3 regions of the Nocardia sp. CA-151230 genome follow, and region 1 is predicted to be linked to each of the others. Evidence: riboswitches for the same ligand, from Rfam matches in the RefSeq annotation. Region 1 holds a riboswitch; each other region holds the start of a gene.

Region 1 (4,122 bases):
CGATCTTCACGAAGTTCTGTGCCCAGTCCGCGTTCCGGCGCTCCACCTTCAGGCCGAGAATGTCGGCGATCAGCGTGGCGACATCCACCTCGGAGCCGATGACGGTGCGATCGTCGGTGGCATAGAAGCCCAGCGGCGGCGTCGCGCCGACAGTGCCGGTGACCACCAGCGTGCCGCGGTCGCGAATGGTCTGCGGGACCTGTGCGGCAATCGAATCCACCTTGTCGGCGTGAATGCGCCCCTTCTGCTCCGGTGACAGGTCATAGGTCAGGCCGTTCACACTGCGCGTGTCGCTGGTGCCGCCATCACCCTTGCCACAGCCGCCCACCAGCAGACTCAGCAGGGTGACGGCGATCAGGGTTCGGGTCCGTCTGCGGCGGCTCGCCAGGGACATGGGCTTTTCCTTACCTAGTGGGAACACGTCAGAGGACGTGCGCGAGAAAGGCTTTGGTGCGCGGGTGCGACGGGTTGTCCAGCACCTGCGCGGGCGGACCCTGCTCGACGATGCGGCCGGCGTCCATCAGCACCACGGTGTCGGCGACCTCGCGGGCGAACCCGACCTCGTGGGTGACGATCACCAGGGTCGAACCGCCGCGCGCCAGATCCTCGAGGACATCGAGAACTTCACCGACCAGCTCCGGATCCAGCGCGGAGGTGGGCTCGTCGAACAACACCACCTCCGGCCGCAGAGCCAGCGCCCGCGCGATGGCCACGCGCTGCTGCTGCCCACCCGACAGCCGGCTCGGATACTCGTCCGCCTTGTCCGCCAGGCCGACCCGCGCCAGCAGTTCCAGCGCCTCGGCGTTCACCTCGGCCCTGGAGCGCCGCTGGGCGGCCACGGGCGCGAGCGCCACATTCTCCCGAACCGTCAGGTGCGGAAAGAGATTGAAGTTCTGGAACACGAATCCGATGCGCGCCCGCTGCTTCAGGATCTCGCGCTCGTGCAGCTCGTACAGCTTGCCGCCCTTGCGCCGATAGCCGACCAGCTCGCCGCCGACCCGGACGGTGCCACCGTCCACCTGCTCGAGGTGGTTGATGGTGCGCAGCAGCGTCGATTTGCCCGAACCCGACGGGCCCAGGATCACCGTCACCTCGCCGGGACGCACCGCCAAGTCGATGCCCGAGAGCACTTCATTGCGGCCGAAGGACTTTCGGATGCCACGCAATTCGATCGCGAACTCGGTCATCGCCGATCACCGGCCTTCGAACGACGGCCCTTAGAGAAGTGCCGCTCGATATAGAACTGAATGACGCTCAGCACGGTGGTCAGCAGGATGTACCAGACCGTGGCCACCATGAGCAGTGGCACCACCCGGCCATTTCGGCCGTAGATGACCTGCACCTGATAGAACAGTTCGGCAATCGCCATCGTCGACACGATCGAGGTGCCCTTGAAGAGGCTGATCACCTCATTGGCGGCATTCGGCAGAATTCCGCGCATCGCCTGGGGCGCAACGATCGTGAAGAACTGCCGCCGCCACGGCAGGCCCAGCGACCGGGCCGCCTCCCACTGGCCCTCATCCACCGAGATGATCCCGGCCCGGATGATCTCCGCCGAATACGCGGCCTGATGCAGCGCCAAACCGACGACGGCCGCCGTGAATCCGCTGATCACGCCATTGGTCTGGAACCGCGCGAACTCCGGCCCGAACGGAATGCCCAGCGACAGCGTCTTGTACAGGTAGGCCAGATTGAACCAGAAAAGCAACTGCACGATCAGCGGGATCGACCGGAAAGCCCAGACATAGGTCCACGCGATCGCCTGCAGCACCGGGTTCTTCGACAACCGGCCCACGGCCAGCCAGACACCGAGGAAGAATCCCAGCAGCGTGCCCCAGAAGGTCAGCTCCAGCGTCACCTTCAGCGCCGACAACACCGACTTCGCGGTGACATACTGCGCGAAGGTTCCCCAGTCCCAGCCCGGATTGGTGATCAGCCCGTGCGCGAACTGCGCGACCAGCACCAGCGCGATCACCGCGGTGACCCAGCGCCACGGGTGGCGGGCGCGGACGACGGGCAGATCCCCGCCGTGGTGTTCGGCTTCGGGCTCCGTCTGCGTGGGCGCCGCCAGCGTACTCATGGATTCGTCCTCCATCGGTCCCGGCGGAAGCACCCGCACCACGTGCGCGGGGGTTGCTGCGATGTCTGCGAGCCGGGTCTCTCGATCGCTCTGGATGGTGTAGACGACACTACGAATTCCGGCGGCGCATGTCGCCGGTCCCGATCAACGTGAATTCAATTGCATGACAGTCGTTTTCCGGAATTCCGGTGGAAACGGGGAAATCAGCCCGCGGCCTCGTCGCGATCGGGGGACGGGTCGTAGAGGGCGCGGAAGCCGCTGCGGTGGAAGACCAGCGGCTCGGAATCGGGGTGCGTGCCGAGCCGGTGCACCCGCAGCAGAACCACCGCGTGATCACCGGCCGGAACCTGTTCGTACACCGAGGTTTCCAGCCACGCCGTGGCCCCGGCGACGAAGGCCGCGTTCCCGTTCCCGGCGTGCAGGTCGACGTTGCGGAAGCGGTCTCCCCGCCGCGAGCTCAGCCCGCGCGCCGCCGGCTCCTGCTCGCTGCTGAGCAGGCTCAGGCCCAAACGGCTCGCCTGTTCCAGCCGCGGCCAGGTCTCCGACGAATACTGAATGCAGATCGACACCAGCGGCGGGTCCAGGGACACCGGCACGAAGGTGCTCGCCACCAGGCCGTACGGTGTCCCACCGATGCGTGCGCACACGGCCACCACCCCGCTGGGAAAGTGCGAAAAGGTCCGCCGCAGATCGGTCCCGTCGACCGGAGTGAGCGCGGCAGCCGCGCCGTGAATCGAGGTCAGCTCGCCCATCACCCCACTCCAGCACCGCTGTACACGCCGCGACAGGATTGCATTCACCTCGATTGCAAGTCGGCGGCCGTGGTCCCGCCGCGGGACAATGCGAAACCCCCGCCCGGCAGGCGCCGGACGGGGGTCGGGGATCCTCGCGATGGTTACTTCGGCGCCTCGATGTGCGGCTGGTTGATGGTGACGAAGTAGTTGTAGGCCGCGGCGATGGCGACCGGTGCGGTCACGAACAGCTGACCCGCCAGGGTGCCCAGGAAGCCGACAGTCGTAATGCCGACGACGCAACCGAGCAGCGGGCCCGCACCGAACAGGGTGGCCAGCGCACCGGTCACCGCGAGACCGAGGACCGCACCCGCGACACAGCCGATGGCCGCGCCACCGATACCGCCGACCAGGGTGCCGATGGTGGCACCGGTGGCGATGGTGTCCTTCATACGGTTCCAGGCGGCCTGCTCACGGTCGTAGTCCGACTTCCAGGGAGCCTGATCCTCGTAGGGCAGGTTGACATCCTTGGCCTGGTCGACCGGCTTGTAGACCGCGTGGTCCATATCGAACTGCGGGGTCAGAGTCGCGGTGTGGTCGGCGATGTCCGCCGCGATGGGGAACTCGAATTCATCCACCCGGAAGGACAGCGGCGTGCTCGCGACAACAGTGCCGTTGGCGGCCTTGATCTCGAAGTTGCCGTTCTCGACAACCATGGAACCTGCATCCGTGCGGATGACGGTATTGGTGTCGGAAGTCGTTGCGGCGTAGTCGATCACGCCATTGTCGGCGGCGGGGGCCGCGTTGACGGTGCCGGCGGTGACGCCCATGGCAGCGATGACCAACGCCGCGGTCGCGGCGAAATTCTCGAAGCGCATTTTCCTTTGTTTCCTCATCAGGCAGTCCGCAGATATGGACCGAATGATCGAAACGGGCCGACGCGAACGAGATATGTATCCGGGGTGCTGGCCCGGTGAACAGTTGAAATGGGAAACCCGCCCGGCCATACGGCCGAGCGGGCTGTCCCGATGAGGTATTTGCTGATGCCTATAGAGCCCCTCGCTCTGATAGAACCGCGCTCTTACTTGGCCGGAGCCGGAGCGGTGACGTGCGGCTGGTTGATGGTGGTGAAGTACTGGACCGCGGCGGCGATCGCGACCGGCGCGGTCACGAACAGCTGACCGGCCAGAGTGCCCAGGAAGCCGACGGTGGACGCACCGACAACGCAGCCGAGCAGCGGGCCCGCACCGAACAGGGTGGCCAGCGGACCGGTCACCGCGAGGCCGAGAGCCGCACCCGCGATGCAGCCCA
Region 2 (4,122 bases), 910 kb from region 1:
CCCTTGGAACCCGGCAGCAGATCGGCCAGCTCCTGCAGGGTGCGCAGCGGGTACAGCCGATCCGAGTCCACCCCGCCGACCACGCACGGCACCGGCGTGGACCCCAGCGCCGCCGCGATACCGCCGCGGCCGCGGCCCACGTCGTGGCGGTTCATGGCCTCGGTGAGCAGCACATAGGTGGCCGGGTCGAACCGTGAGATCAGCTTGTCGGCCTGGTACTCCAGATAGCTCTGCACCGCGTAACGCCCACCCGCCCACGGGTCCTCATCGCCCTGGGCATGGTTCTCGAAGCGGTGGTCGAGCTCGAACTCGGTGCGATAGGTCAGGTGCGCGATGCGCCGGGCGATGCCCATGCCGGTCATCGGGGCGCGCCCGGTGCCGTGGTAGTTGCCGCCCTGCCAGTCCGGATCGGCCGTGATGGCCGCGATCTGGGTGGTCTGGGTGCCGATCTGGTCGGCGGTGCCGCGCGGGCCGACCGCCAGCACCAGGGCCGCCCCGACCCGCTCGGGCCGGGCGACCATCCATTCCAGCACCCGCATGCCGCCCATGGAGCCGCCCACCACGGCGGCCAGGCGGTCGATGCCGAGCAGGTCGAACAGCGTGATCTCGGCGGCCACCTGATCGCGGATGGAGATCTCGGGAAACCTTGCGCCCCAGGGTTTTCCGTCCGCCGCCAGCGACGACGGCCCGGTGCTGCCCTTACAGCCGCCGAGCACATTGGTGGCGATGACACACCACTCGCGGGTGTCCACCGGCGCGCCGGGACCCACGATGCCGTCCCACCAGCCGGCCTGGCCGTGGTGCACGTCGGCGGGGCCCACCACGTGCGAATCACCGGTCAGCGCGTGCTCCACGAGCACCACGTTGTCCGCGTTCGCCGATAGTTCGCCCCACCGCTGCACAGCCAGCGTGACATCGGGAATGACGGCTCCGGTCTCGAGCTCGATATCCCCGATGGCAATGCTGCCGAGCGTCCCGTCGGGCGGCGGCAACAGCAGCTCCGCCGCGTGCCGGGCCGTGTTCGATTCGATGTTCACGGTCAATTTGCCGCCGCCGTCAGTCCGGCGCGCAGATCCGCCAGGATGTCGCCGATCCCCTCGATACCCACGGCCAACCGGACCAGACCAGGTGTGACACCGGACGCCAGTTGTTCGGCGGGAGTCAGCTGGGAATGCGTGGTGGAGGCCGGGTGGATGACGAGCGAGCGCACATCGCCGATGTTAGCGACGTGGCTGTGCAGCACCAGCGCCTCCACGAACTTCTTGCCGGCGTCCACGCCACCGGCCAGCTCGAAGGAGACGATGGCGCCGACGCCCTTGGGTGCCAGCTGTTTGCCCCGCTCGAACCACTGGGAGCTGGGCAGTCCTGCGTAGTAGACCTTCTCGACGCCGGGCTGCTCGGCCAGGAACTCGGCCACGGCCTGGGCATTGGCCACGTGCCGCTCGACGCGCAGGCTCAGCGTCTCGATGCCCTGCGCGATGAGGAAGGCGTTGAACGGCGACACCGCCGCACCCAGATCGCGCAGCAACTGTACCCGCGCCTTGAGCGCGTAGGCCGGCGCGCCGAGATCGGCGAACACGGCGCCGTGGTAGCTGGGATCCGGGGTGGTGAAACCCGGGAAGCGGGACTCACCCGCCGCGTCCCGCACGGTCCAGTCGAAGTTGCCGCCGTCCACGATCACGCCCGCGACCGCGGAGCCGTGCCCGCCCAGGTATTTGGTGGCCGAGTGCACGACGATGTCCGCGCCCAGTCGCAGCGGCTGGATCAGGTACGGCGTGGCGACGGTGTTGTCCACGATCAGCGGCACGCCCGCCGCGTGCGCGACCTCGGCGATGCCCGGGATGTCGAGCACCGAGCTGCTCGGATTGGCGACCGTCTCCCCGTAGAACGCCTTGGTGTTGGGCCGCACGGCCGTGCGCCACTGCTCGAGATCGTCCGGATCCTCGACGAAGCTGACCTCGATGCCCAGCTTGGGCAGCGAGTAGTGCAGCAGGTTGTAGGTGCCGCCGTACAGGTGCGGGCTGGCCACGATGTGGTCGCCGGCCTGCGCCAGATTCAGGATCGCGTAGGTCTCCGCGGCCTGACCGGAGGCCAGCAGCAGCGCGGCCACACCGCCCTCGAGCGCGGCGATGCGCTGCTCCACCGCGTCCTGGGTGGGGTTCATGATGCGGGTGTAGATATTGCCCGGCTCGGCGAGCCCGAACAGCGCGGCGGCGTGATCGGTGTCGCGGAAGGCGTAGGAGGTGGTCTGGTAGATGGGCAGGGCGCGGGCTCCGGTGGCCGGATCGGGAGCCTGTCCGGCGTGAATCTGCTTGGTCTCGAAGGACCAGCCGGCCGGATCCAGGTTGCCGTCAGCCGAGACGGCCGCGGGCGCGGTCGAGTCACTCATGTGTTCTGCTCCAAAAACAAGGTCGCCGAGTGGCGGAAGTTTGATGTTATCGAGAGGCGAATGGGCTTCGACACCAACACATTTCGGTAGACCTCCTAGTTGCGCTTGCGTTCGGCCTTCGAACGCCGGGTCTGCACCCGGAGCACCCCACCGCAGCTGGAGGGTTGCCGATCAGCAAGCCGGGGCCTTAACGCTGATGCTCTTGACCTGTCGCGCGATTCTAGCGGGCGGACGCCGGTGTTTCGGAAGTGGGGCTGGCCACAGCGGGCTCCGCGCAGGTGCGAACGAATTCGTGATACGCGCCGACCACGGCCTCCGCCATGCGGCGCGGTGACGCGATCAGACGCTCGTCGGCGAAGCCGGAATCGAAGTCCGATTCGGTGCCGGCCCGCATGATGGCGTGGAAGGTGCCGAGCAGCAACCGAACTCGCAGATCTGCGACGGTGGTGCCGAGGCGTTCGGCCAGCACCTGCGCGGTCTGCTCGGTCTTGTTCTCGGTGGCGGCCATGCTGCACGCCCGTACCGCGGCGGTGGACCGGATGATGCGCTGCATTTGCTGGAACCAGCGGAAGGGCAGCGGTTCGTCGTGGTCGACCACGCGGTCCACGATGGCCAGGAAGCTGTCCAGCAGCGCTTTCAGCTCGTTGCCGGTGCTCGGCTGCTCGCGCAGCGCATCCGCGTGTGCCCGCGCCCAGTCGGCGATGGGCGCGATGACGATGTCTTCCTTGCTGTCGAAGTACCGGTTCACGGTGCGCGGCGAGACGTCGGCCTCGTCGGCGATCTGTTCCACGGTGGTGGCGTCGAAGCCCTGGTCGTCGCACAGCCGCAGGGCGACGTCGATGATCCGCGCCCGGGTCTGTTCCTTCTTCCGCTCACGCAGGCCCGGCCGGTGACGTGCGATCACACCGAGGTGAGTTGACAACTCCGACATACCTCCATGGTAAGGGTTCGAGCGCTTCTCGTGTCCCATTATGCCAACTGTCGCAGTGCGACAAATTTCTCTTGACGTCAATTGGCCTCAGGGGTCAAGATTGTCGAGGGTGTTCCCGACCGTCCGTGAGGAGACGACATGACCGCCGCGACAACAACACTCGAAGACCGATCACAAAGCGCCGACCGGCGCGGAGCTGCGCGCTGGTGGGCCCTGGGCGTACTCGCTATCGCCCAGCTGATGGTGGTGCTGGACGCCACCATCGTCACCATCTCCATGCCTTTCGCCCAGCGTGACCTGGGCATCAGCGACGGCGACCGGCAGTGGGTGCTCACCGCCTACACGCTGATCTTCGGCGGCCTGCTGCTGCTCGGCGGCCGCCTCGCCGACTACCTGGGCCGCCGCCGCATGTTCCTGATCGGCCTGGTCGGCTTCGCCGGCGCGTCGGCGCTGGCCGGGCTCGCGCAGAACGGCGCGGAACTCTTCGCCGGGCGCGGGCTGCAGGGCGCGTTCGCCGCCCTGCTCGCGCCGGCCGCGCTGTCACTGGTGTCGGTCACCTTCACCGAGGCCAGGGAGCGTGCTCGCGCCTTCGGCGTCTTCGCGGGTGTGTCCGCGGGTGGCGCGGCCATCGGCCTGATCGTGGGCGGGGCGCTCACCGAATACGCCAACTGGCGCTGGTGCCTGCTGGTCAACGCCCCGATCGCGCTGATCGCCTTCCTGGGCGCACTCGCCTTCGTGGTCCGGGACGTGCCCGCGCCGCGCACCGGCGGCTATGACCTGCCCGGCGCGGTGACCGCCACGC
Region 3 (4,122 bases), 190 kb from region 1:
GTCTCCAGCATGGTCGGGCTCCTCGTGGTCAACTCGGGGGCACACCACTTTGGCTACCCTAACTTCGACTCCGACCATACGCCCCAGCAACGATCGCGCGATTCGAACTTTGCGGCCCACCCGATCCAACTTTCGGACGATTTTTCCGAAACGGGTGTGCTGTTCACCACACCCTCTCAGGGCCGCTGCAGTTGATGTGCGGTCTCCCGCAGTGCGCCGGCGGCCCGCGCGAAATAGTCGAACAGCACCTCGAGCTGCTGCGGCCCGTAATCGGCGAACACCTCCGCCATCCGCGTCCGCTGCGGCGCGAGGACGGCATCGATCCGGCCGCCCGGATCCGGCGCGGGTTCGATCACCACCTTCCGCCGATCGGCCGGATCGGCCACCCGCCGGACATATCCGGCCCGCTCGAGCCGGTCCACCAGCCGGGTGACCGCACCGGTGGACAGCCCGGTGCGGTCGGCCAGCTCGCCCGCGGTCATGGATCCGGCCAGCGCGATCAGGTTCAGCGCGAAGAAGTCGGTCGGGCCGAGCCCGAGCGCCTGCGCGGTGGTGTGGGCGACCACGGCCTGCGCGGTCAGGTACTCGCGATAGGCGGCGCTGCCCTGCGACAGCAGCGTATATTTATCTGCATCCATGCAACTACTGCCTTTGTTCAGATACTTGTCGGATGCAGAAAGAGTAGCGCCACCATGGCCGACAGAGCCGCCAGCACCTCCCTGATCCCCATGCTCATCGCCGCGACCGAGAACGCCGAACCCACGGAAAACCGTTTACTCACAGACGATCTCGCCATCCGAATGCTGCCCGCCGGGCTGCGCCCGCTGGTGCGCCGGCCACGCGCCCGGCGCTGGCTGCGCGGGGTGATGGACCGGCAGGATCCCGGCATCTGGAACAGCCTGGCCTGCCGCAAGAGGTACTTCGACGAGCGGACCGCAGCCGTCCTCCGCGACGGCGCCGCAGCCCTGGTCGTACTCGGCGCAGGCCTCGACACCCGTGCCTGCCGCCTGGCCGCACCGGCAGGGATACCGGCCTTCGAGGTGGACCTGCCGGTGAACATCGCACTCAAGCAGCGGCGAATCCCACTGCCGGGCGCCGTCGTTCCGATCCCGATCGACTTCGAGCGCCAGCCCCTCGCCACCGCGCTGGCCGAGTCCGGATACCGCGCCGAGTCGACGACCCTGTTCCTTTGGGAGGGCGTGACCCAGTACCTGACCGAGCAGGCCGTGCGCGCCACCTTCGCGGCGCTCGCCACCGCGCCCGCGGGCAGCAGCCTGATCTTCAGCTACATCCGGCAGGACTTTCTCGACGGTTCGAACCTCGACGGATGCGAGTCGGCCTACCGCAGATTCGTTGCTGGGCAAGGTATCTGGCGCTTCGGGCTGCATCCCGGCGCGGTGTCCGGACTGCTCGCCGAATACGGCTGGCGCGAGCTCGAACAGGTCGGCGGTGCGGAATACACCGAGCGCTTTCTCGCACCCGCCGGCCGGGGCGGCGAACGGGTTCCGGACCTCGAACGATGCGTCTGGGCCGAGAAGGTCTGACCCCGCCGGGCCACGCCGGTCAGGGTTGACAAGCCCGCGACGCGTCTGCGAGTCTCTGCAATCAGGTCATGAGTACCAGTGCGAAGCCCCGGCTTGCTGGTCGGCAACCCTCCTCCGCGGTGGGGTGCTCCGGGTGACGACCGGGCCGACGTCCGACCGGGCGCGGCAAGCGCGGACTCTCGATCGATTCCTGTTTCCCCGATCGCGTGTCCATGAACCCGACGGGATTTCGTGATGACTGCTTTCGCCGACCAGACCTGTGCCGCCCTCGCCGCCGTCTCCGGCTGTGACCTGCGAGTCCCGCTCGTCCAGGGCGGGACGGCCGGCTACGCCAACTTCGACTACGCCGCCAGCGCACCCGCATTGCGGCAGGTCACCGACCGGGTCGCGGACCTGCTGCCCTACTACGCCAGCGTGCACCGCGGCGCGGGTTACGCTTCCCGGGTCTCCACCGACTGCTACGAGTCGGCCCGCGGTTCGGTCGCCCGCTTCCTGAACGCGACCGACGACCAGGTGGTGGTCTTCACCCGCAACACCACCGACTCACTGAACCTGCTCGCCGCCTGTGTGCCGGGTGACACCGTCGTGCTGGATGTGGAGCACCACGCCAACCTGCTGCCCTGGACCCGGCGCGGCCGCCGGGTGGTTCCGGTCGCGGACACCATCGAGGAGACCATCCAGCGCCTGGTCGCCGAGCTGTGCTCGAAACCCGCTGCGCTGCTGGCTGTTACGGGCGCCTCCAATGTGACCGGCGAACTGCTGCCGCTGGAGCGGCTGGCCTGGATCGCCCATCAGTGCGGTACCCGCATCCTGGTGGACGCCGCACAGCTGGCCCCGCACCGCCGAATCGACCTGCTCACCACCGGCATCGACTACCTGGCCTTCTCCGGCCACAAGACCTACGCCCCGTTCGGCGCGGGCGTGCTGGTCGGCCGCCGGGACTGGCTGGACGCGGCCGAGCCCTACCTGGCCGGCGGCGGCGCGGTGCGCTCGGTGAGCACCGAGGTTGTCGAATGGGCCCCCGCCCCGCAGCGCCACGAGGCCGGTTCCCCGAACGTGCTGGGCGTCGCCGCCCTGGCCGCGGCCTGCGACGCTCTCGCCGAGCTGGACGAGACCACCGTGATCGAGCACGAGCAGTACCTCACCCACCGCCTGCGCTACGGCCTGAAAACCGTTCCGGGCGTGAACTTCCTGCGGATCTGGCGCGACAGCACCGACGCGGTCGGCATTGTCGCCTTCACCGTCGACGGCTTCGAGCCCGGCCAGGTGGCCGCCTATCTCTCCGCCGAGCACGGCATCGGGGTGCGCGACGGCCGCTTCTGCGCTCACCCGCTGCTGTCCCGCCTCGGGGTCGATGCCGCCCTGCGCGCCAGCATCGGCCTGGGCACCACCGCCGCCGATGTCGACCGCCTCGTCGACGCCATCGCCACCCTGGTGGCGCGCGGCCCGGCGTGGAATTACGCCCGCACCGAGGGACATTGGAACCCGGTCCCCGAGACCCGCCCCTTCGGCAGTTCGGCCGCGGGCGGGGCTGCCTGCGGTTTCTGAACCGGCCGGAAGCCGGTCAGGGCACCATGTAACGGGCCGCGAGCACCTCGACGAGTGGATCGTCCTCGGCCACCGCGTCGAGCGCATCGAGGTCGACTTGCACGGAGAGCTGCCGGGTGTCCTCCTGATCGGGGTCCGGCGGCCCATCCTCCTCGAGCTGCCGGATCAGCTTCTGCCGCACGCGCTCCTTCAGCGAATCGCTCATACGCAGAGCATGCCCCGCCTAAACGGGCGCGATCCAACTACCCCACGGTGTGTTCCGCACAACCGTGAAGACCAGGAGAAATGCCAGCGCCACCCACACCGCGTACCTGGGCAGCACCTGCGGTAGTCGCGGCGGCACCGGATTGCCCCGCCACCCGCGCACCACCCAGGCGCCCCACCAGGCGATGAAGCCCAATGTCAGCGGGAGCAGCAGCACATTGCTGTGGATGGCGTCGAGGATCCGGCCATCGGTGAGGTTGTGCAGCCCGCGCAACCCGCCGCAGCCGGGGCACCAGTATCCGGTCAGTTCGTAGAACGGGCACACCCCGTAGGACCCCTGCACGTGCGGATCCCGGAAGTGCAGCAGCGCCAGCCCGCCGGCCGCCGCCCCACCGGTCAGCAGCGGTAGCCCGACGCCGAGCCACCGCAGCCGGGCGGGCGTTTCCATGACTGCTGCTGCCGTGGTGTCCACGACCATCAACGGTAGCCGCACCACCACCGCCCTGCCAGGTCGCACCGAACTTCGCACCCGGGAGAAGTCGAGCCTGCTTGGGTATGCTGCCCCGGCAATCGTTTTCGAGTTCGGGGGACCTCACTCATGTCACAGCAACCAGGTGGCGCGGCGCGCCGCGCGATCGCCATTGTCGGCGCCATCGCCGTGCTCATTCTCATCCGAGTCTGCATCAACGTCGTCGACCGCGCGTTCGGCCTCATAGGCCTGCTGTTCGTCATTCTCATCAGCGGCGGCGTCTGGTTCGCGCTCAAGAAGAAGCGCGAGAACGACCAGGCCGCCACGCCCATGTACACGCCGGCGCCGAGCCCCTAC

The links. A riboswitch is a leader RNA that binds a small molecule or an ion and turns the genes downstream of it on or off. The one in region 1 is predicted to bind S-adenosylmethionine.
Region 2: linked by a shared signal. The riboswitch ahead of ACQP1O_RS04995 (bifunctional o-acetylhomoserine/o-acetylserine sulfhydrylase) and the one ahead of ACQP1O_RS01090 (amino acid ABC transporter permease) in region 1 are both predicted to bind S-adenosylmethionine.
Region 3: linked by a shared signal. The riboswitch ahead of ACQP1O_RS01900 (aminotransferase class V-fold PLP-dependent enzyme) and the one ahead of ACQP1O_RS01090 (amino acid ABC transporter permease) in region 1 are both predicted to bind S-adenosylmethionine.

Annotation. Positions count from the first base shown of each region.
Region 1 covers NZ_CP192061.1:245,417-249,538, reverse strand. The annotation lists gene ACQP1O_RS01100 (ABC transporter substrate-binding protein) at 1-394, opposite strand, end outside; gene ACQP1O_RS01095 (amino acid ABC transporter ATP-binding protein) at 423-1,187, opposite strand; gene ACQP1O_RS01090 (amino acid ABC transporter permease) at 1,184-2,080, opposite strand; SAM riboswitch class I at 2,089-2,181, opposite strand; gene ACQP1O_RS01085 (flavin reductase family protein) at 2,284-2,832, opposite strand; gene ACQP1O_RS01080 (hypothetical protein) at 2,976-3,689, opposite strand; gene ACQP1O_RS01075 (hypothetical protein) at 3,893-4,122, opposite strand, start outside.
Region 2 covers NZ_CP192061.1:1,151,651-1,155,772, forward strand. The annotation lists gene metX (homoserine O-acetyltransferase MetX) at 1-998, opposite strand, end outside; gene ACQP1O_RS04995 (bifunctional o-acetylhomoserine/o-acetylserine sulfhydrylase) at 1,040-2,389, opposite strand; SAM riboswitch class IV at 2,486-2,597, opposite strand; gene ACQP1O_RS05000 (TetR/AcrR family transcriptional regulator) at 2,610-3,320, opposite strand; gene ACQP1O_RS05005 (MFS transporter) at 3,459-4,122, shown strand, end outside.
Region 3 covers NZ_CP192061.1:434,572-438,693, reverse strand. The annotation lists gene ACQP1O_RS01915 (heme oxygenase (biliverdin-producing)) at 1-11, opposite strand, end outside; gene ACQP1O_RS01910 (MarR family winged helix-turn-helix transcriptional regulator) at 177-638, opposite strand; gene ACQP1O_RS01905 (SAM-dependent methyltransferase) at 693-1,544, shown strand; SAM riboswitch class IV at 1,609-1,722, shown strand; gene ACQP1O_RS01900 (aminotransferase class V-fold PLP-dependent enzyme) at 1,779-3,092, shown strand; gene ACQP1O_RS01895 (hypothetical protein) at 3,109-3,297, opposite strand; gene ACQP1O_RS01890 (DUF2752 domain-containing protein) at 3,316-3,774, opposite strand; gene ACQP1O_RS01885 (hypothetical protein) at 3,895-4,122, shown strand, end outside.